One region of the Thalassiella azotivora genome, then DNA from elsewhere that is predicted to be linked to it. Evidence: predicted binding sites of a transcription regulator. Region 1 holds the regulator's gene; each other region holds the start of a gene.
The links. The regulator HrcA, encoded in region 1, represses chaperone genes, less so after heat shock. The targets are predictions, from matches to a motif close to GNTNGCACTCGGNNNNNCCGAGTGCNANC.
Positions count from the first base shown of each region.

Region 1 (4,163 bases):
CAGGCCCCCGGGTCCGCCGTGACGAAGTCGATCAGCTCCTCGACGCGACCGAGCAGGGCCGGCTCGAGGTCGCTGTAGTCGCGGACGGTGCCCAGGATGCGCTTCCACCCCCGCGCGACGTCCGCCTGGGTGTCGTGCTCCCAACCGAGCTCGGCCAGGACGCCGTGCTTCCACGACCGTCCCCGGGGGATCGTCGGCCACTGCGACCAGCCGAGGCGCTGCGGACGGACGGCCTGCCAGACGTCGACGTACGGGTGCCCGACGACCAGCACGTGCGGGGCGTAGCGGGAGTCCGCCAGGGCCTCGCGGGCGATCCGTGCCTCCTTGCTGCCGTCGACCAGGTGGTCCACCAGCACACCCAGCCGGCGGCCCGGTCCGGGCGCGAACCGGGCGACCTCCGCGGCCAGGTCGTCGACGCCGTCCAGCGGCTCCACCACGACGCCCTCGATCCGCAGGTCGTCGCCCCACACCTTCTCGACCAGCTCGGCGTCGTGCCGGCCCTCGACCCAGATCCGCGACCCGCGCGCGACCCGGGCGCGCGCGCCGTGCACGGCCGTCGACCCGGAGGCCGTGCGCGCGGGACGCGTGGGTGCCGCCGCGGCCCGCGGCGGCACCAGGCGGACGGGCGACCCCTCCAGCAGGAAGCCGGGTCCCAGGGGGAAGGAGCGGGTGCGACCGCGGCGGTCCTCCAGCGCCACGACGTGCACCCCGCCGCTCTTCTCCACCCTGACGACGGCACCGCACCACCCGGTCTCCGCGTCCTCCACGACGAGGTCGCGGTCGGCGGGCACCTCCGGCAGCTCCCGGCGGCGCGGCGGCCCCCCGGCCAGCACGTCGCTGCCGTAGCGGTCGTCGGTCTGGGCCCCGGGGCGGGGAGCGGGCGTCGTCACCGGGGCAGGGTAGGGGCGCGTGCCCGCCCGCCGGGGTCGACACGACGACGAACCGCGGGGCAGCGCGTAGACTTGGCACTCCGAGCGCCAGAGTGCCAGCCTGGGCCCGCCGGGCGCGGGGACGACGACGCCCACGGCGCGCCGGTCCCGGCCGGGCCGCCCCGGACGACGGGCAGGGCGGCGGGACCGGACGTCGGGCAGGCGGGACGAGCGACCGAGGAGGTGGAGCGGGTGAGTGACGAGCGCAGGCTGTCGGTGCTGCGGGCCATCGTCGAGGACTACGTGGAGACCCGGGAGCCCGTCGGCTCCAAGGTGCTCGTCGAGCGCCACAACCTCGGCGTCTCGCCGGCCACCATCCGCAACGACATGGCCGCGCTGGAGGAGGAGGGGTACATCGCCCAGCCGCACACCAGCGCCGGGCGGGTCCCCACCGACAAGGGCTACCGCCTGTTCGTCGACCGGCTGGCCAGCGTCAAGCCGCTCAGCGCCGCAGAGCGGCGCGCCATCCAGACCCTCATCTCCGACCCCGTCGACCTGGACGACGTGCTCGAGCGCACCGTGCGCGCGCTCGCCCGGCTCACCCACCAGGTCGCCGTCGTCCAGTACCCGTCACTGAGCCGGTCCACCGTGCGCCACGTCGAGCTCGTGCCGCTCGGCGGGACGCGCCTGCTCGTCGTCCTCATCACCGACACCGGCCGGGTCGAGCAGCGGATGGTCGACATCGGCGTGCCCGTCCCCGAGCAGGTCGTCGGCGAGCTGCGGGCGCGCCTCAACGACGTCGCGGCCGGGCAGCCGATGAGCGCCGTCCCCGGCCGCCTCGAGGCGGTGCCCGAGGCGTTCCGGCCCGAGGACCGCGACCTCGTGCGCGCCGTCCTCGCGGCCGTCGAGGACTCCCTGTCCGCCGAGCGCGAGGACCGGGTGGTGCTGGCCGGCACCGCGAACCTGGCGCGCGCGGGCACCGACTTCACCTCGCTGTCGCCGGTGCTGGAGGCCATCGAGGAGCAGGTCGTCCTGCTGCGGCTGCTGTCCGAGATGGCCGACGACCCGACCAGCGGGGTGTCCGTGCGGATCGGCCACGAGAACGACCACGAGGGCCTGCTCGGCACGTCCCTGGTGTCCAGCGCCTACGGCACGGGCGGTGACGCCGTGGCCCGCCTCGGGGTCCTCGGCCCGACCCGGATGGACTACCCGACGACGATGGCCGCCGTCCGCGCCGTGGCCCGCTACGTGTCGCGGATCATCGCCGGGTGAGCCCGCCGCCGTCCGCGCGGCAGCGCCCGCCGTTGCCCCGACCTGCCACCGACCGGCGGTGCACCCGCCGCCCGACCAGCGCCCGAGACCCTAGGGAGCGACCCCACCCGTGAGCGACCACTACGAGGTGCTCGGCGTCAGCCGGGACGCCTCGCCCGAGGACATCAAGAAGGCCTACCGCCGGCTCGCCCGCCAGCTGCACCCCGACGTCAACCCCGGCCCCGAGGCCGCGGACCGGTTCAAGGACGTCTCCCGCGCCTACGAGGTGCTCTCCAGCCCCGAGAAGCGCCGGGCGTACGACATGGGCGGGGACGCCGCGACCGGACCCGGGGCCGGGTTCGGACCGGGGTTCGGGTTCAGCGACATCTTCGAGACGATCTTCGGCCAGGCCGGCGCCCGCGGGCCGGCGTCCCGGCAGCGTCCCGGCCAGAACGCGCTGATCCGGCTGGAGGTCGACCTGCGCGAGGCCGTCTTCGGCTCCGAGCGCGAGGTGCAGGTCGACACGGCGGTGCTGTGCCAGACGTGCCAGGGCACCTGCTGCCGGCCGGGGACGTCGCCGCGCGAGTGCGAGGTCTGCCACGGCCGCGGGCAGGTGCAGCGGATGGCGCGCTCGCTGCTCGGCCAGGTGATGACGACGTCCGCGTGCCCCGCGTGCGGCGGCTACGGCACGGTCATCCCCGAGCCGTGCCTGGAGTGCTCCGGCGAGGGCCGGGTGCGCACCCGCCGCACCCTGCGGATCAAGGTGCCCGCGGGCGTGGACACCGGCACCCGGATCCAGCTCGCCGGCCAGGGCGAGGTCGGTCCCGGTGGCGGCCCGCCCGGCGACCTCTTCGTCGAGATCGTGGAGAAGCCCGACGAGACCTTCACCCGGCGCGGCGACGACCTGCACTGCACCCTGGTCGTGCCGATGACGACCGCAGCGCTCGGGGCGACCGTCGAGCTGACCACCCTGGACGGCGTCGAGAAGATCGACCTGCGTCCCGGCACCCAGCCCGGCGAGGTGCACACCCTGCGCAGCATGGGCGTGGAGCACCTGCGCGCCGGCGGCCGCGGCGACCTGCACGTGCACGTCGACGTGCAGACCCCCACCCGGCTCGACGACGAGCAGGTGCAGCTGCTGCGCCGGCTCGCCGAGCTGCGCGGCGAGGAGGCCCCCGAGGGACGGCTCGCCGTCACCCACGGCGGCGTGTTCTCACGGCTGAAGGACAAGCTCGCCGGCCGCTGAGCCCCCGGGCGTTCCCGCTTGTTCGCTTCTCTCCCGCCCGAACTGATCGTCAGACGTGGATGGGGGCTATCACCCCCATTCACGTCTGACGATCAGTGGGCACTGGGCGGTGATGAACGAGCAAGGGCCGGGTGGGGACCGGGTCGCATCAGGCTGACTCCAGCAGGGCGCACCCGGTCCCTGCGTCGGCCAGACGCCGGTAGGTGACCTCCACCGTGGACAGGACGGTGGCGGCGTCGTCCCGGATCTGCGCCGGGGTGAAGGCCAGCACCGTCGCGCCGGCGGCTGTCAGCAGGGAGTCGGTGCGCAGCGTTCGGTCGAACGCGAGGCCGACCGTGTGGTGCTCGCGGCTGTGCACCTGGACGGCTAGTCCCACCTCCCCGAACCAGAGGTCCGGGCGCGCCACGACCTGACCGGTCGGTGTCACCAGCAGAGGGTTCACCGCCGGCGGAGGGAGCACCGCGCTCGTCCCCACGACGGCCAGCAGGTCCGCCTCCGGGCGGGACCACGCGCCGAGCTCGGCGGCAGCGAGAGCACGCCGCACCCGGCCGCTGCCTCTCACGGGTCCTCGTTCGATCTCGTGGCGGAGCGCGGTTACGGTCGACAGGCCGCGCTGGACGACGTCCAGAACCACCGCAGTGGTGCTCGGCTGGTCGCGCAGCTCCGTGGCCGCGTCCACGAGCGCCCGCGCCGGCGTGGCCGCGGGGAAGCCGCGGACTGACGACCCGGCGTCGAACCGGACCGTCGGCTGCACGACCACCTGCCCTGCCTGTCGTCGGCGCCGCCGCTCCCTGACC
Region 1 is NZ_BAAGTX010000003.1:153,253-157,415, reverse strand. Features, by position in the region: gene ACYVQV_RS03500 (DUF3097 domain-containing protein) at 1-890, opposite strand, end outside; gene hrcA (heat-inducible transcriptional repressor HrcA) at 1,122-2,141, shown strand; gene dnaJ (molecular chaperone DnaJ) at 2,251-3,366, shown strand; gene ACYVQV_RS03485 (hypothetical protein) at 3,515-4,163, opposite strand, start outside.

Region 2 (4,163 bases), on a different contig from region 1:
GGCCCTCGTCGCGGGCGAGGTCGGCGGCGCGCGCGAGGCCGGTGCGGGAGAAGTCCGTCCCCGTGACGCGCCACCCGCGGGCGGCGAGCCAGCGGGCGTGGCGGCCCAGCCCGCAGGCCACGTCCAGCGCGCTGCCCGCCGGCAGGTCCTCCACCTCCGCCACGACGAGGGGGTTCGGGGCGGTGTCGGCCACCGAGGCGGCGTGCGCGTCGTCCCAGCCCGCGGCGCCGCGCCCGGCGTCCTCGACGTCGGTGACCTCGACGACGACGTGCCGGGCGGGCTCCGGGGCGGCCTCGGCGCCGCAGGACGCCGGGCGCGGCGCACCGGAGCCGGGGACGGTGTCGACGACGACCCGCCAGGTGCGGTCGCCGACGGCCCAGTGCGTCTGCGTCCGGGTCCCCTCGGCCGTGCCCCCGCCGTCGGGTACGTCGTGCGTGCAGGTCGCGGTGAGCCGGACTGCGTCCCGCTGGTCAGGGGTCGGGTGCCGGTCGTGCAGGGCACGGCGCAGGGCGACCTCGGCGACCTGCCCGGCGGGGGCGAGCGCGGCGCGCCCGCGCAGGTGCTCGACGAGGAGCCGGCCCTGCGCGTGGGCGGTGACGACGTCGAGGGCGTCGTCCGGGACGAGCCGGCCGTACGCCAGGCCGTCAGGCACGACCAGGGCGGTCGCCGCGAACCGGTGGCCACCGAGGTGCGTGACCTCCCACGTGTCGTCCGGGGCCAGGCCGGTGAGGACGGCGGCCAGCGGGCGGCCGAGCTCGGCGCAGCACACGTCGCGACGGCCGTTGGTGCAGACCAGGTAGGTGGTGCCCATGGCGGTCGCGCCGTCCGGCAGGCGCCCGTCGCGCAGGTCGTCGAGCAGGGCGGGTACGTCCCAGCGGGTCACGTCGTCCAGCCTGTCGACCCGCATCCAGGCGCCGGCGCCCCCGGTCGCCGTCACGGCGACCAGCCCGACGCGCGGGCGGCCGGCCGGCCCGGGGGTCGCGCGGTGCCGCCGGACGAGCAGCGGGGTCACGCCGGCCGGTTTGAGCCGGTCGACCAGGTCCTGCCCGTGCGCGCCCAGTCCCTCCACGGCCCGCGCCTGCCAGGGGCCGCCGTGCTCGAGCAGCACGTACCCACCGGCGGGGGCGGCGCTGCCGGCCAGCGGCTCGCCGAGGTCCAGCGAGACCCGCGAGCAGGCATCGTCCCGGGTGCTGGTCACGCCGCGACGCTACCCATGCCCCATCAGCCGTCCGGCAGCGGGCGAGGTGCTGGCGTTGCTGCCGTCAGGGCCGGTGGTGGACGACGGGGCCGACGCGCAGCAGCGGCTCCTCGGTCGGGCGGGACGGCCGGTCGCCGTGGCGGGCCGGGGACGGCGTCGGGCCTCGGCCGGCCAGGGCCTCGAGCAGCCGCCGGTAGGCGGCCCGGACCTCGTCCAGATCCTCGGTCGGTCCCGGCCGGGTGCTGCTGTCGGGGTGGTGGCTTCGCAGGTGGTGCAGGTAGGCGCGCCGGACCTGCTCGCGGGAGGCGTCCTCGGGCACGCCGAGCACCTCGTGCGGTGCGCGCGGGACCACGTCGCCCTCCGTTCGCTACGGGCACGGGCCGGCCGGCGCCCCGGGGGGACGCCGGCCGGCCGAGCGGGTCACCGGCTGGTCGGACCGGGTCCGGTGGTCAGCCGGAGAGGGCCTGCCGACCCTCGGTCGGCGCCTTGATCTCGATCTTCCGCGGCTTCGCCTGCTCGGCGATCGGGATCGTCAGCCGCAGGACGCCCGCCTCGTACGAGGCCTCGACGCGGTCGACGTCCAGGGTGTCGCCGAGGAAGAGCTGCCGGCTGAAGACGCCGGTCGGCCGCTCGTTGACGACCATCTCGCGGTCGCCCGCCGAGGCCTTGCGCTCGGCCTTGACGGTCAGCACGTTGCGCTCGACGTCCAGCTCGATGGCGTCGGGGGAGACCCCGGGCAGGTCGAACGTGACGACGAGCGAGTGGTCGTCGCGCCAGGCGTCCATGGGCATGACGGCCGGGCGGTTGGTGGTGCCGAGCACCTGCTGGGTGAGCCTGTCGAGCTCGCGGAACGGGTCGGTGCGCATCAACACGGTGAACACCTCCTGAGTACACGGGTCATGCGTCGCGCACTCCCAGCCAGGACCTGCGCCCGCCCGCAACCTCGACGAGCCTCGGTCGATCTATGCTGGCTGGTACACATTTCTTATAGCACCGGCCAGGCGGCCGTGCAAGCACTCTCCGATGGAGAGTGCTAACTCGACGACCACGGAGGTGCGGGGTGGCGGAGGCGCGACCGTCCGGCCGGGACGACGACGCCGCGGTCTACGGCATCGGCGTGGCCGCCGAGCTCGCCGGCACCGGCGTCCAGAACCTCCGTGCGTACGAGCGCAGGGGTCTGCTCGACCCGCAGCGCACCGCGGGCGGCACCCGGCGCTACAGCGAGAACGACGTCGTCCGGGTGCGCCGCATCACCGTGCTGCTCGCCGAGGGCCTCAACCTCGCCGGAGTGGCGATGGTGCTCGACCTCGAGGAGGAGAACCGCCGGCTGCGTGACGGGCGGCCCAGGTCGGGTCGTGCGGGTGGGTGACGGTCGGACGGGGGTGGCCTGCCGACGTCGCGCGGGGGCGAACCGCCTCATGGCCCGTAGACGCGGCGGACGAGTGCGTCGAAGGCGCGGTCGGGCAGCAGGTGGCGCGTCCGCAGGATGGTCCCGGCGCCCCTGCCGGCGGCGTAGCGGGGGCGGGGGCGGGGTGTGGTCGCCGCGCGCACGATCGTGCGCGCCACAGCCTCGGGCCTGGCCGCCGTGACCGGGCTGCTGTCGACGCGCTCCAGCACCGCGGCGACGGCGCGGGCCTGGTCGGCGTAGGCCGAACCGGCCGACCGGTCGAGCATCCCCTGGCGGGCGATCGGACACCGTGCGGCGCGAGCTCGACCCGGAGGCTGTCGCTGAGTCCCTCCACGGCGAACTTGGTGGCGTGGTACCAGGCGCCCAGCGGCTCGTAGATGCGCCCGCCGACGGACGACACGTTGACCACCCGGCCCTGGCGGCGCTCGCGCATCCCCGGCAGGACGAGCTGGGTCAGCCGCGCGAGGCCGACGACGTTCACCTCCAGCTGGCGGCGGGCCTCGTCCATCGGCACGTCCTCGAGGGCGCCGTACGAACCGTAGCCCGCGTTGTTCACGAGGACGTCGACCCGTCCGTGCTCGGCGAGCACGCCCTGGACGCAGGCGGTCATCGACGCGTCGTCGGTGACGTCGAGTCGCCTGACGTCCACGCCGAGGGCGGCGAGGGGCTGCATGCGGTCGACGCGCCGGGCCGCGGCGACGACCGTGAACCCCTTGTCCTGCAGCTGGACGGCGGTCTGCTCGCCGATGCCCGACGAGGCGCCGGTGACGAGGGCGACGGGGGGTGCGGTCATGGCTTCTCCTCAAGAGGACAGTGATCTGTTATCTCGGGAGCGTAGGGCCGGGAGCTCAGCATGTAAAGCGACACCGTCCTGTTAGGCTCGCCGTGTGACGACCCCGGGCTTCCAGCGCGCGAGGACGCCGGAGCAGCAGCAGGAGCGACGCCGCGCCGTGCTCGACGCCGCCCGCGACCTCCTCGACAGCCGGCCGCTGGCCGAGATCAGCCTGCGCGAGCTCGGTCGCCGCGTCGGGCTCGCGACCTCGAACGTCGTCCGCTACTTCCCGACGCGGGAGGCGGTCTTCCTCGCGGTGCTGGTCGATGACTGGTCCGACTGGCTCGAGGACGTCGGCGAGCGGCTGGCTCGTCCGGGCGGGCCGGGGCCGCCGGCGGCGGCCCGGGCGCGAGCGGCCGAGGTGGTCGCCGGGACCCTCGCCGAGCGCCCCCGGCTGTGCGCCCTCGTCGCCGCCGCGCCCGCGGTGCTGGAGCGCAACGTCCCGCTCGAGACGGCCCGGGAGTTCAAGACCGCGGCGCTCGAGCGGACCGAGCGGCTCGGCCGCCTGCTCGCCGACGCCGTCCCCGGTCTCGCACCGCAGCAGGCCACGCGCCTGGCCGGGCTTGTGTGGGTCCTGGTGGCGGGTGCGTGGCCGATGGCCACACCGACCCCGGTCGTGCGCCAGGTGCTGGCCGAGCCCGGCTACGAGGCTGTGTGCGTGGACTTCGCCCCCGACCTCGGCGCCACGCTGAAGGTCCTGCTCGACGGGATGCTGGGACCCGCCT
Region 2 is NZ_BAAGTX010000019.1:25,854-30,016, reverse strand. Features, by position in the region: gene ACYVQV_RS13735 (sucrase ferredoxin) at 1-1,198, opposite strand, end outside; gene ACYVQV_RS13730 (DnaJ domain-containing protein) at 1,263-1,550, opposite strand; gene ACYVQV_RS13725 (Hsp20/alpha crystallin family protein) at 1,648-2,070, opposite strand; gene ACYVQV_RS13720 (MerR family transcriptional regulator) at 2,259-2,567, shown strand; partial or broken gene ACYVQV_RS13715 (oxidoreductase) at 2,615-3,399, opposite strand; gene ACYVQV_RS13710 (TetR family transcriptional regulator) at 3,494-4,163, shown strand, end outside.
Region 2: ACYVQV_RS13725 (Hsp20/alpha crystallin family protein) is a predicted target of HrcA. The motif match lies at 2,208-2,236, and genes of this name have one in related genera.

Region 3 (4,163 bases), on a different contig from region 1:
GGCCCTGCACCGTCCGGTGGACTGCGCAGGGCCCCTCGCGTCGGTCGGGTCGGTCAGTGACCGTGCCCGTGACCGTGCCCGTGGCCGGCGGCCGCCTCGGGCTCGTCCTCCTTCTTCTCCACGACGAGCGTGTCCGTCGTCAGCACCATCGTGGCGATCGACGCGGCGTTGCGCAGGGCGGAGCGGGTGACCTTGACCGGGTCGATGACGCCCGCGGCCAGCAGGTCGCCGTACTCCCCGGTCGCGGCGTTCAGCCCCTGGCCGGACGGCAGCTCGCGCACCTTCTCGACCACCACGTAGCCCTGCTCGCCGGCGTTCTCGGCGATCCAGCGCAGCGGCTCGACGACCCCGCGGCGCACGATCGCGACGCCGGTCGCCTCGTCGCCGGTCAGGCCGAGGTCGCCGTCGAGCGCCTTGGCGGCGTGGACGAGCGCGGTGCCGCCACCGGCGACGACACCCTCCTCGATGGCCGCGCGGGTCGCCGAGACGGCGTCCTCGATGCGGTGCTTCTTCTCCTTGAGCTCCACCTCGGTGGCGGCGCCGACCTTGATGACGCAGACGCCCCCGGCCATCTTGGCCAGCCGCTCCTGCAGCTTCTCGCGGTCCCAGTCGGAGTCCGTCGCCTCGATCTCGCGGCGGATCTGCGCCATCCGGGCCTCGACGGCCTCGTGGCTGCCGCCGCCCTCGACGACCGTCGTGTCGTCCTTGGTGACGACGACGCGCCGCGCGGTGCCGAGCACCTCGAGACCCACCTGGTCCAGCTTGAGGCCGACGTCCGGGGTGACGACCTGGGCGCCGGTCAGGACGGCCATGTCCTCGAGCATCGCCTTGCGGCGGTCACCGAAGCCGGGGGCCTTCACCGCGGCGGCGTTGAACGTGCCGCGGATCTTGTTGACGACGAGGGTCGACAGCGCCTCGCCCTCGACGTCCTCGGCCACGATGAGCAGCGGCTTGGAGGTCTGGACGACCTTCTCCAGCAGCGGCAGCAGGTCGGCGACGGCGGAGATCTTGCCCTGGTGGACCAGGACGTGGGTGTCCTCGAGGACGGCCTCCATCCGCTCGGCGTCGGTGACGAAGTACGGCGAGATGTAGCCCTTGTCGAACTGCAGGCCCTCGGTGAAGTCGAGCTCCATCGCGGTCGAGGAGGACTCCTCGACCGTGATGACGCCGTCCTTGCCGACCTTGTCGAACGCCTCGGCGATGAGCTCGCCGATCGTGCGGTCCTGCGCGGATAGCGCGGCCACGTGGGCGATGTCGTCCTTGCCGTCGACCTCGCGGGCGGCCTCGAGCAGCGCGTCGGAGAGCGCCTCGACGGCCGTGTTGATGCCGCGGTTCAGGCCCGCGGGCGAGGCGCCGGCGGCGACGTTGCGCAGGCCCTCGTGCACCAGCGCCTGCGCCAGCACGGTCGCGGTCGTGGTGCCGTCACCCGCGACGTCGTTCGTCTTGGTCGCGACCTCCTTGGCGAGCTGGGCGCCGAGGTTCTCGTACGGGTCCTCCAGCTCGACCTCGCGGGCGATGGTGACACCGTCGTTGGTGATGGTGGGGGCGCCCCACTTCTTGTCGAGGACGACGTTGCGGCCCTTGGGGCCGAGCGTCACCTTGACGGCGTTGGCGAGCGCGTCGACACCGCGCTCCAGGGAGCGCCGTGCGGAGTCGTCGAACTCCAGGGTCTTGGGCATGGTGATCCTCCGGTTCGGACGCACCGGGCGGTTGCGCCGGCGGGTGCGTGCAGGGCGTGCGGGGAGCGCACGCGGGGTGGTCGTGCCGGTCGGTCGTCGCGGGCCCCAGCACGCACGCCCCGGCGTTCCGGCGGGGCCGGACGCCGGGGCGTGCGCGTGTCAGGGACGCCGCGTCACTTGGTGACGACGGCCAGCACGTCGCGGGCCGACAGGATCAGCAGCTCCTCGCCGCCGTACTTGACCTCGGTGCCGCCGTACTTGCTGTAGATGACCTTGTCGCCGACCTGCACGTCCAGCGGGACGCGCTGGCCGTTGTCGTCGATACGGCCCGGACCGATCGCGAGGACCTCGCCCTCCTGGGGCTTCTCCTTCGCGGTGTCCGGGATGACCAGGCCGGAGGCGGTCGTCTGCTCGGCCTCGAGGGCCTTGACGACGATCCGGTCCTCGAGCGGCTTGATGGAGACCGACACGTGCGGACCTCCCCTTCGCAGTTCGCAGGTTCAGTGGTGTGGGACTGTCGGCCCGGAGGTGCGCCGCACGTCGTCGCGGTGCCGTGCGGCACGGCCCGGGCGTTGGCACCCTCACGGGGAGAGTGCCAACGCGACTCTAGGACCGGCGTTAGCACTCGCGCAAGCCGAGTGCCAGCGGTGTCGTCCGGTCGGGCAGCGGACCGCCGGCCCGTCCCCCGGGCCCGCCCGCCGCGGCGGCGCCCGCAGGGCGCCTGGCAGGATCGGACGGTGGACGCGACCGGCCTGTCGGCCCTGCTGACCCCCGAGGGGTGGGCCCTGCTCGAGGCGCTGCCCCCCTACGAGGAGCAGCAGGCGATGGCGCTCGGCCAGCGGCTGCGCGACGACGGCCTCGACCCGGCGCTCGTGGCCGCCGCCCTGACCCAGTCGCGGCTGCGCGCCCGGGGGCGGGCGAAGTTCGGGCCGTTCGCCGACGGCATGCTGTTCACGGCGGAGGGTCTGGAGCAGGCGACCCGGCTGGAGGTCGCCGCCCGCCACGCGCAGCGGTTCACCGCCGCGGGCGTGCAGCGGGTCGCCGACCTGGGCTGCGGCATCGGCGGCGACGCGATGGCGCTGGCCGGCCTGGACGTCGAGGTCCTCGCGGTCGAGCGCGACGAGGCGACCGCCTCGGTGGCGACGGTCAACCTGCGGCACTGGCCGCACGCCGCCGTCCGGCACGAGGACGCCACGACGACCGACCTCGACGGGGTCGGTGGCGCCTTCCTGGACCCGGCCCGCCGCACGTCGTCCGGGCGCCGGGTCCTCGACCCCCGGCAGGCCCAGCCGCCGCTGTCGTTCGTCACCGACCTCGCGAGCCGGCTGCCGGCGGTCGGCGCGAAGGTCGCCCCCGGGATCGGCCACGCCCTGGTGCCCGACGACGCCGAGGCGCAGTGGGTGTCCGTCGACGGGGACGTCGTGGAGGCCGGGCTGTGGTTCGGGCTGCTGGCCCGCGACGGCGTCCGGCGCAGTGCGCTGGTCCTGACCACCGGGCCCGACGGCGGTGCCGCCACCGTGGACGACGTCGGCCTGTCCCGACCCGAGGTCGGTGCCGTCGGCAGCTACCTCTACGAGCCGGACGGGGCGGTGATCCGCGCGGGACTGGTGGGTCAGGTCGCGTCGACCGTCTCCGGCCGGCTCGTGGACCGCTCGATCGCGTACGTCACGGCGGACCGGCTGGCGCGCACGCCGCTGGCGACCGCGTACGCCGTCGAGGACGTCCTGCCCTTCGGCCTGAAGTCGCTGCGCACCTACCTCCGGGACCGGCGGGTGGGGCGGCTGACCATCAAGAAGCGCGGGACGGCGGTCGAGCCCGAGCAGCTGCGCCGCCAGCTGCGCCTGTCCGGGGACCAGGAGGCGACGATCGTGCTCACCAGGGTCGCGGGTGCGCAGTCGGTCCTGGTCTGCCGGCCGGTCAGCTGACGGCGCGCGTGACGCCACCTCCCGCGGCGACCCGGCGCAGGGCGGCGACGGTGGCGGGCAGGACCAGCAGGTAGATCCCGGCGCCCACCAGCCAGGGCGCACGCAGACCCCACTGCGCGGCGACCACGCCGCCGAGCCAGGCACCCACCGGCAGCGCCCCCCAGACCGCCGTCCGCCACACGCCGTGGACCCGCCCGTAGAGCCGCGCCGGGACCACGTGCTGACGCAGCGAGACGCTGTGCACGTTCCACACGGCGACGGCCGACGCGAACAGGGCGAACGCGACGGCGACGACGGCGACGTCGCGCGCCAGGCCCACGAGGGCGACCGTCACCGCCTGGACGGCCACGGACAGCACCATCACCGGCGCCCGGCCGCAGCGGCGTCCCAGGCCCGGGGCGAGCACGGCACCGGCGACGGCGCCGGCCGCCGCGACGGCGGTCACCGCACCGAACGCCGCGGGCGGCACGCGCAGCTCCTCGAGCAGGAAGAGCACGAGCGTGGCCTGGGCCAGCGTGTTCGCCAGCGCCGCCACGGCCGACACCGCGGCCAGGGCGCG
Region 3 is NZ_BAAGTX010000011.1:4,491-8,653, forward strand. Features, by position in the region: gene groL (chaperonin GroEL) at 54-1,679, opposite strand; gene groES (co-chaperone GroES) at 1,853-2,149, opposite strand; gene ACYVQV_RS08890 (class I SAM-dependent methyltransferase) at 2,417-3,604, shown strand; gene ACYVQV_RS08895 (MFS transporter) at 3,597-4,163, opposite strand, start outside.
Region 3: groES (co-chaperone GroES) is a predicted target of HrcA. The motif match lies at 2,297-2,325, and genes of this name have one in related genera.

Region 4 (4,163 bases), on a different contig from region 1:
GCGAGGGACGACGGGCCGGCCGCGGCGACGAGCCGCCGCACCGCCGTCGGCGTCAGGCCCGGGGTGTCGACCAGAGCCACCACGCACGCCTCCGGCTGCGGCTCGAGCGCCGCGAGAGCACGCAGCCCCGCGCGCAGGGAGGCACCCATGCCCTGCGACCAGTCCGCTGCCACGACGGAGGTCGTGCCCGCAGGCAGGAGCGGGCGGACGTCGTCCGCGGCCGCCCCGAGGACGACCACGACGGGTGCGCATCCGCCAGCGGCCAGCGCGGCGGACCGCCCGGCCACCCAGGGCACGCCGTCCGGGCCGCGGACCAGCCCCTTGGGGGCCCCGAGGCGGCGGCCCTCCCCCGCCGCCAGCAGCAGGCCGGCCGCACGTGCTGGAGCGGGGTCACGCCCAGCCACCGGCACCGACGCCGGCGCGAGCTGGTCGCCGCTCACGGACGCCCGACGCGGCGGGCGTGCCCGGGGACCCGCAACCCGCTGTCCACGAGACGCCGGAGCAGGTCCTTCGTGCCGACCGGCAGGGCCCCGGCGGCCACCAGGTCGTCGTAGCGGACGTCCGGCACGTCGTAGTGGTCGAGGTCGAACGCCCGGCGCGGGATGCCCACCCACACGGCGAACCCGTGCAGCTCCTCCAGGGACACGTCGCTCACCAGGTGCGACCACAACCGGCCGTGCGCCGGCCAGGCAGGTGGGTCGATGAGCAGGGCCACCCCTCGATGATGCCCCAGCCCCGGCCCCGACCCACTGACGAGACCCGCGGCTCGAGCCCCCGGGACGCAGCTGATCGTCAGACCGGAGTGGTGGTGATAGCCACCATCACGGTCTGACGATCAGTGGGTACAGGGGATCTGACGGGGGACGCAGCGGGGAGGGCGACGGTGCCGCGGGTCCCATGACGCGACGGAGGGCGGCACCCCGCGCGGGGTGCCGCCCTCCGGACGTGCTCAGGCGTGAGCGGGCTGGATCAGAAGTCCATGCCGCCCATGTCGCCGGCGCCCGGGGCGGCCGCAGCGGCCTTCTCGGGCTTGTCGGCGATGACCGCCTCGGTGGTGAGGAACAGGGCCGCGATGCTGGCCGCGTTCTGCAGCGCCGAGCGCGTCACCTTCACCGGGTCGTTGATCCCGGCAGCGAGCATGTCGACGTACTCGCCGGTGGCGGCGTTGAGGCCGTGGCCGACCTCGAGGTTGCGCACCTTCTCCGCCACGACGCCGCCCTCGAGGCCGGCGTTGACCGCGATCTGCTTGAGCGGGGCCTCGATCGCCAGCCTGACGATGTTGGCGCCGGTCGCCTCGTCACCGGTCAGCTCGAGCTTGTCGAACGTCGCGGCACCGGCCTGGATGAGGGCGACGCCACCACCGGCGACGATGCCCTCCTCGACGGCGGCCTTGGCGTTGCGCACCGCGTCCTCGATACGGTGCTTGCGCTCCTTGAGCTCGACCTCGGTCGCCGCGCCGGCCTTGATGACGGCGACGCCGCCGGCCAGCTTGGCGAGGCGCTCCTGGAGCTTCTCGCGGTCGTAGTCGGAGTCCGACTTCTCGATCTCGGCGCGGATCTGGTTCACCCGGCCGGCGATCTGGTCGGCGTCGCCGGCGCCCTCGACGATCGTCGTCTCGTCCTTGGTGATGACGACCTTGCGGGCCTGGCCGAGCAGGTCGAGGGTCGTGTTCTCCAGCTTGAGACCGACGGTCTCGGAGATGACCTGGCCACCGGTGAGGATGGCCATGTCCTGCAGCATCGCCTTGCGGCGGTCGCCGAAGCCGGGGGCCTTGACGGCGGCCGACTTGAAGATGCCGCGGATCTTGTTGACGACGAGCGTGGCCATGGCCTCGCCCTCGACGTCCTCGGAGATGATCAGCAGCGGCTTGCCGGACTGGGTGACCTTCTCCAGCAGCGGCAGCAGGTCCTTGATCGAGGAGATCTTGGACTCGGCGAAGAGGATGTACGGGTCCTCGAGGACGGCCTCCATGCGCTCGGCGTCCGTGACGAAGTACGGCGAGGAGTAGCCCTTGTCGAAGCGCATGCCCTCGGTGAGCTCGAGCTCGAGCCCGAAGGTGTTGCTCTCCTCGACGGTGATGACGCCTTCCTTGCCGACCTTGTCCATCGCCTCGGCGATCAGCTCGCCGATGGACGCGTCACCGGCGGAGATGCCGGCGGTCTGCGCGATCTGCTCCTTGGTCTCGACCTCCTTGGCGGAGGAGAGCAGCTGGCCCGAGACGGCCTCGACGGCCTGCTCGATGCCGCGCTTGAGCGCCATCGGGTTCGCACCCGCGGCCACGTTGCGCAGACCCTCGCGGACCATCGCCTGGGCGAGCACGGTGGCGGTGGTGGTGCCGTCGCCAGCGACGTCGTCCGTCTTCTTGGCGACCTCCTTGACGAGCTCGGCGCCGATCTTCTCGTAGGGGTCCTCGAGCTCGATCTCCTTGGCGATGCTCACACCATCGTTGGTGATGGTGGGGGCGCCCCACTTCTTCTCGAGGACGACGTTGCGGCCCTTCGGACCGAGGGTGACCTTGACGGCGTCCGCGAGCTGGTTCATACCGCGCTCGAGACCGCGCCGGGCCTCCTCGTTGAAGGAGATGATCTTGGCCATGCGGGTGGTTCCTCCCGGTGACGGGTGGTGGCTGTCGGGGTCAGCCCAGCGCCCGCGACGGACGGGACGGCGACCGGGCGACCCTTGCGCGCCCGGCACCGGCCCTCGCCGGCCGACCTTTGGCACTCTCCACAGGGGAGTGCCAGGTCAATGATTAGCACTCGGGAGTGGCGAGTGCAAGCGAGAGCGCCGCCGGCCGGAGCCGACGGCGCTCTCGCCGCGCTGCCACCGACACCGGTGGCCGCCTCGGCGACGGGTCGGGGGGCGACCCGTCGCCGGTCGTCTGCTGGTCAGGCCGACCAGCCCGTGGTCACAGGGCGCGGACCGACTCGGCCTGGGGGCCCTTCTGACCCTGGCCGACCTCGAACTCGACCTGCTGCCCCTCGTCGAGCGAGCGGTAGCCGTCCGCCTGGATCGCGGACCAGTGGACGAACACGTCCGGACCACCGCCGTCGACGGTGATGAAGCCGTAGCCCTTCTCGGCGTTGAACCACTTGACGGTTCCCTGAGCCATTCCCACTCCTGTGTCACTTGCTGCGGTGCGGCCCTGCGACGGACCGGGTCTCACGCTCGCGTGGTCCGCGATGGTCCAACGTGCGGGCCTTCCGTGCAGGTGGTGCAGGTAGGACGTGCTCATCGAACTGTTCGACCGCGCGCCACCCTAGCGGGCGATCATGCTGGTGGCGAGGGTCGTTGAGCACGCGACGACACGACGGGGTGACGCGCAGTCACCGGGTGGAGGAGGGCGCCGATGGGCACCGACCGCAGGCCGTCTCACCGGCCGGCGCACCCCTCGACCGGACCGTCACCGCGCCTCGTCCGGTGGCGCTCGACGGTCAACCTGCTCACCGGGGCGACCGCCGGCGGCCTGCTCCTGGCCCGCCTCGGCCGCGCCCGCGTCGAGCCCGGACCGGACGGGCTGCTGCTCGCCTGCGAGTACGCGGCCCGCTTCCCCGCTCCGCGCGCCCGCGCCGTGACCGTCGGGGACGTCGTCCTGCTCCGGATGGACGTCGGGTCGGCTCGCTCGCGCCCGAGGCTGCTCGCCCACGAGCGACGCCACGCGGCCCAGTGGGCGTGCTGGCTGGGACCGGTCGGGTTCCTGCCCGCCTACGGCCTGGCCAGCCTGTGGTCGGTGCTGCGCGTCGGGGACGCCGCGCGGGCCAACCCGTTCGAGGTGCGGGCCGGGCTCGCCGACGGCGGGTACCGGACGGAGGGCGGGACCCCACCGCCGCGGCGCCGTCCCCGGGTGGTCAGTCGAAGTCCGCGCCGAGGATGACCGACAGGTCGTCCTCGAGGTTCGGGTCCAGCGTGGTCAGCGCGCCGCCGAGGTCCTCGGCGATCGCGGCGGCGGTGGCCTCGAGCCCGGGGTCGTTGTAGAAGACGGTCGTGTCCATCTCGCCGGCGCGGTAGTTGTCGGTCCCCGAGACCGTCCAGCCGGCGTCCTCGAGCGCCTGCGCCCCGCGGGCGGCCAGCCCCCCGACCGTGGTGCTGTTGAGCACCCGGAACGTGACGTCGCGGTCGACCGTGGCGGTCGGCGTGGGCTCGACCGTGGGCTCAGGGGCGACGGT
Region 4 is NZ_BAAGTX010000017.1:68,500-72,662, reverse strand. Features, by position in the region: gene ACYVQV_RS12950 (nucleotidyltransferase family protein) at 1-440, opposite strand, end outside; gene ACYVQV_RS12945 (DUF4031 domain-containing protein) at 437-715, opposite strand; gene groL (chaperonin GroEL) at 970-2,595, opposite strand; gene ACYVQV_RS12935 (cold-shock protein) at 2,906-3,109, opposite strand; gene ACYVQV_RS12930 (eCIS core domain-containing protein) at 3,347-3,871, shown strand; gene ACYVQV_RS12925 (LytR C-terminal domain-containing protein) at 3,846-4,163, opposite strand, start outside.
Region 4: groL (chaperonin GroEL) is a predicted target of HrcA. The motif match lies at 2,749-2,777, and genes of this name have one in related genera.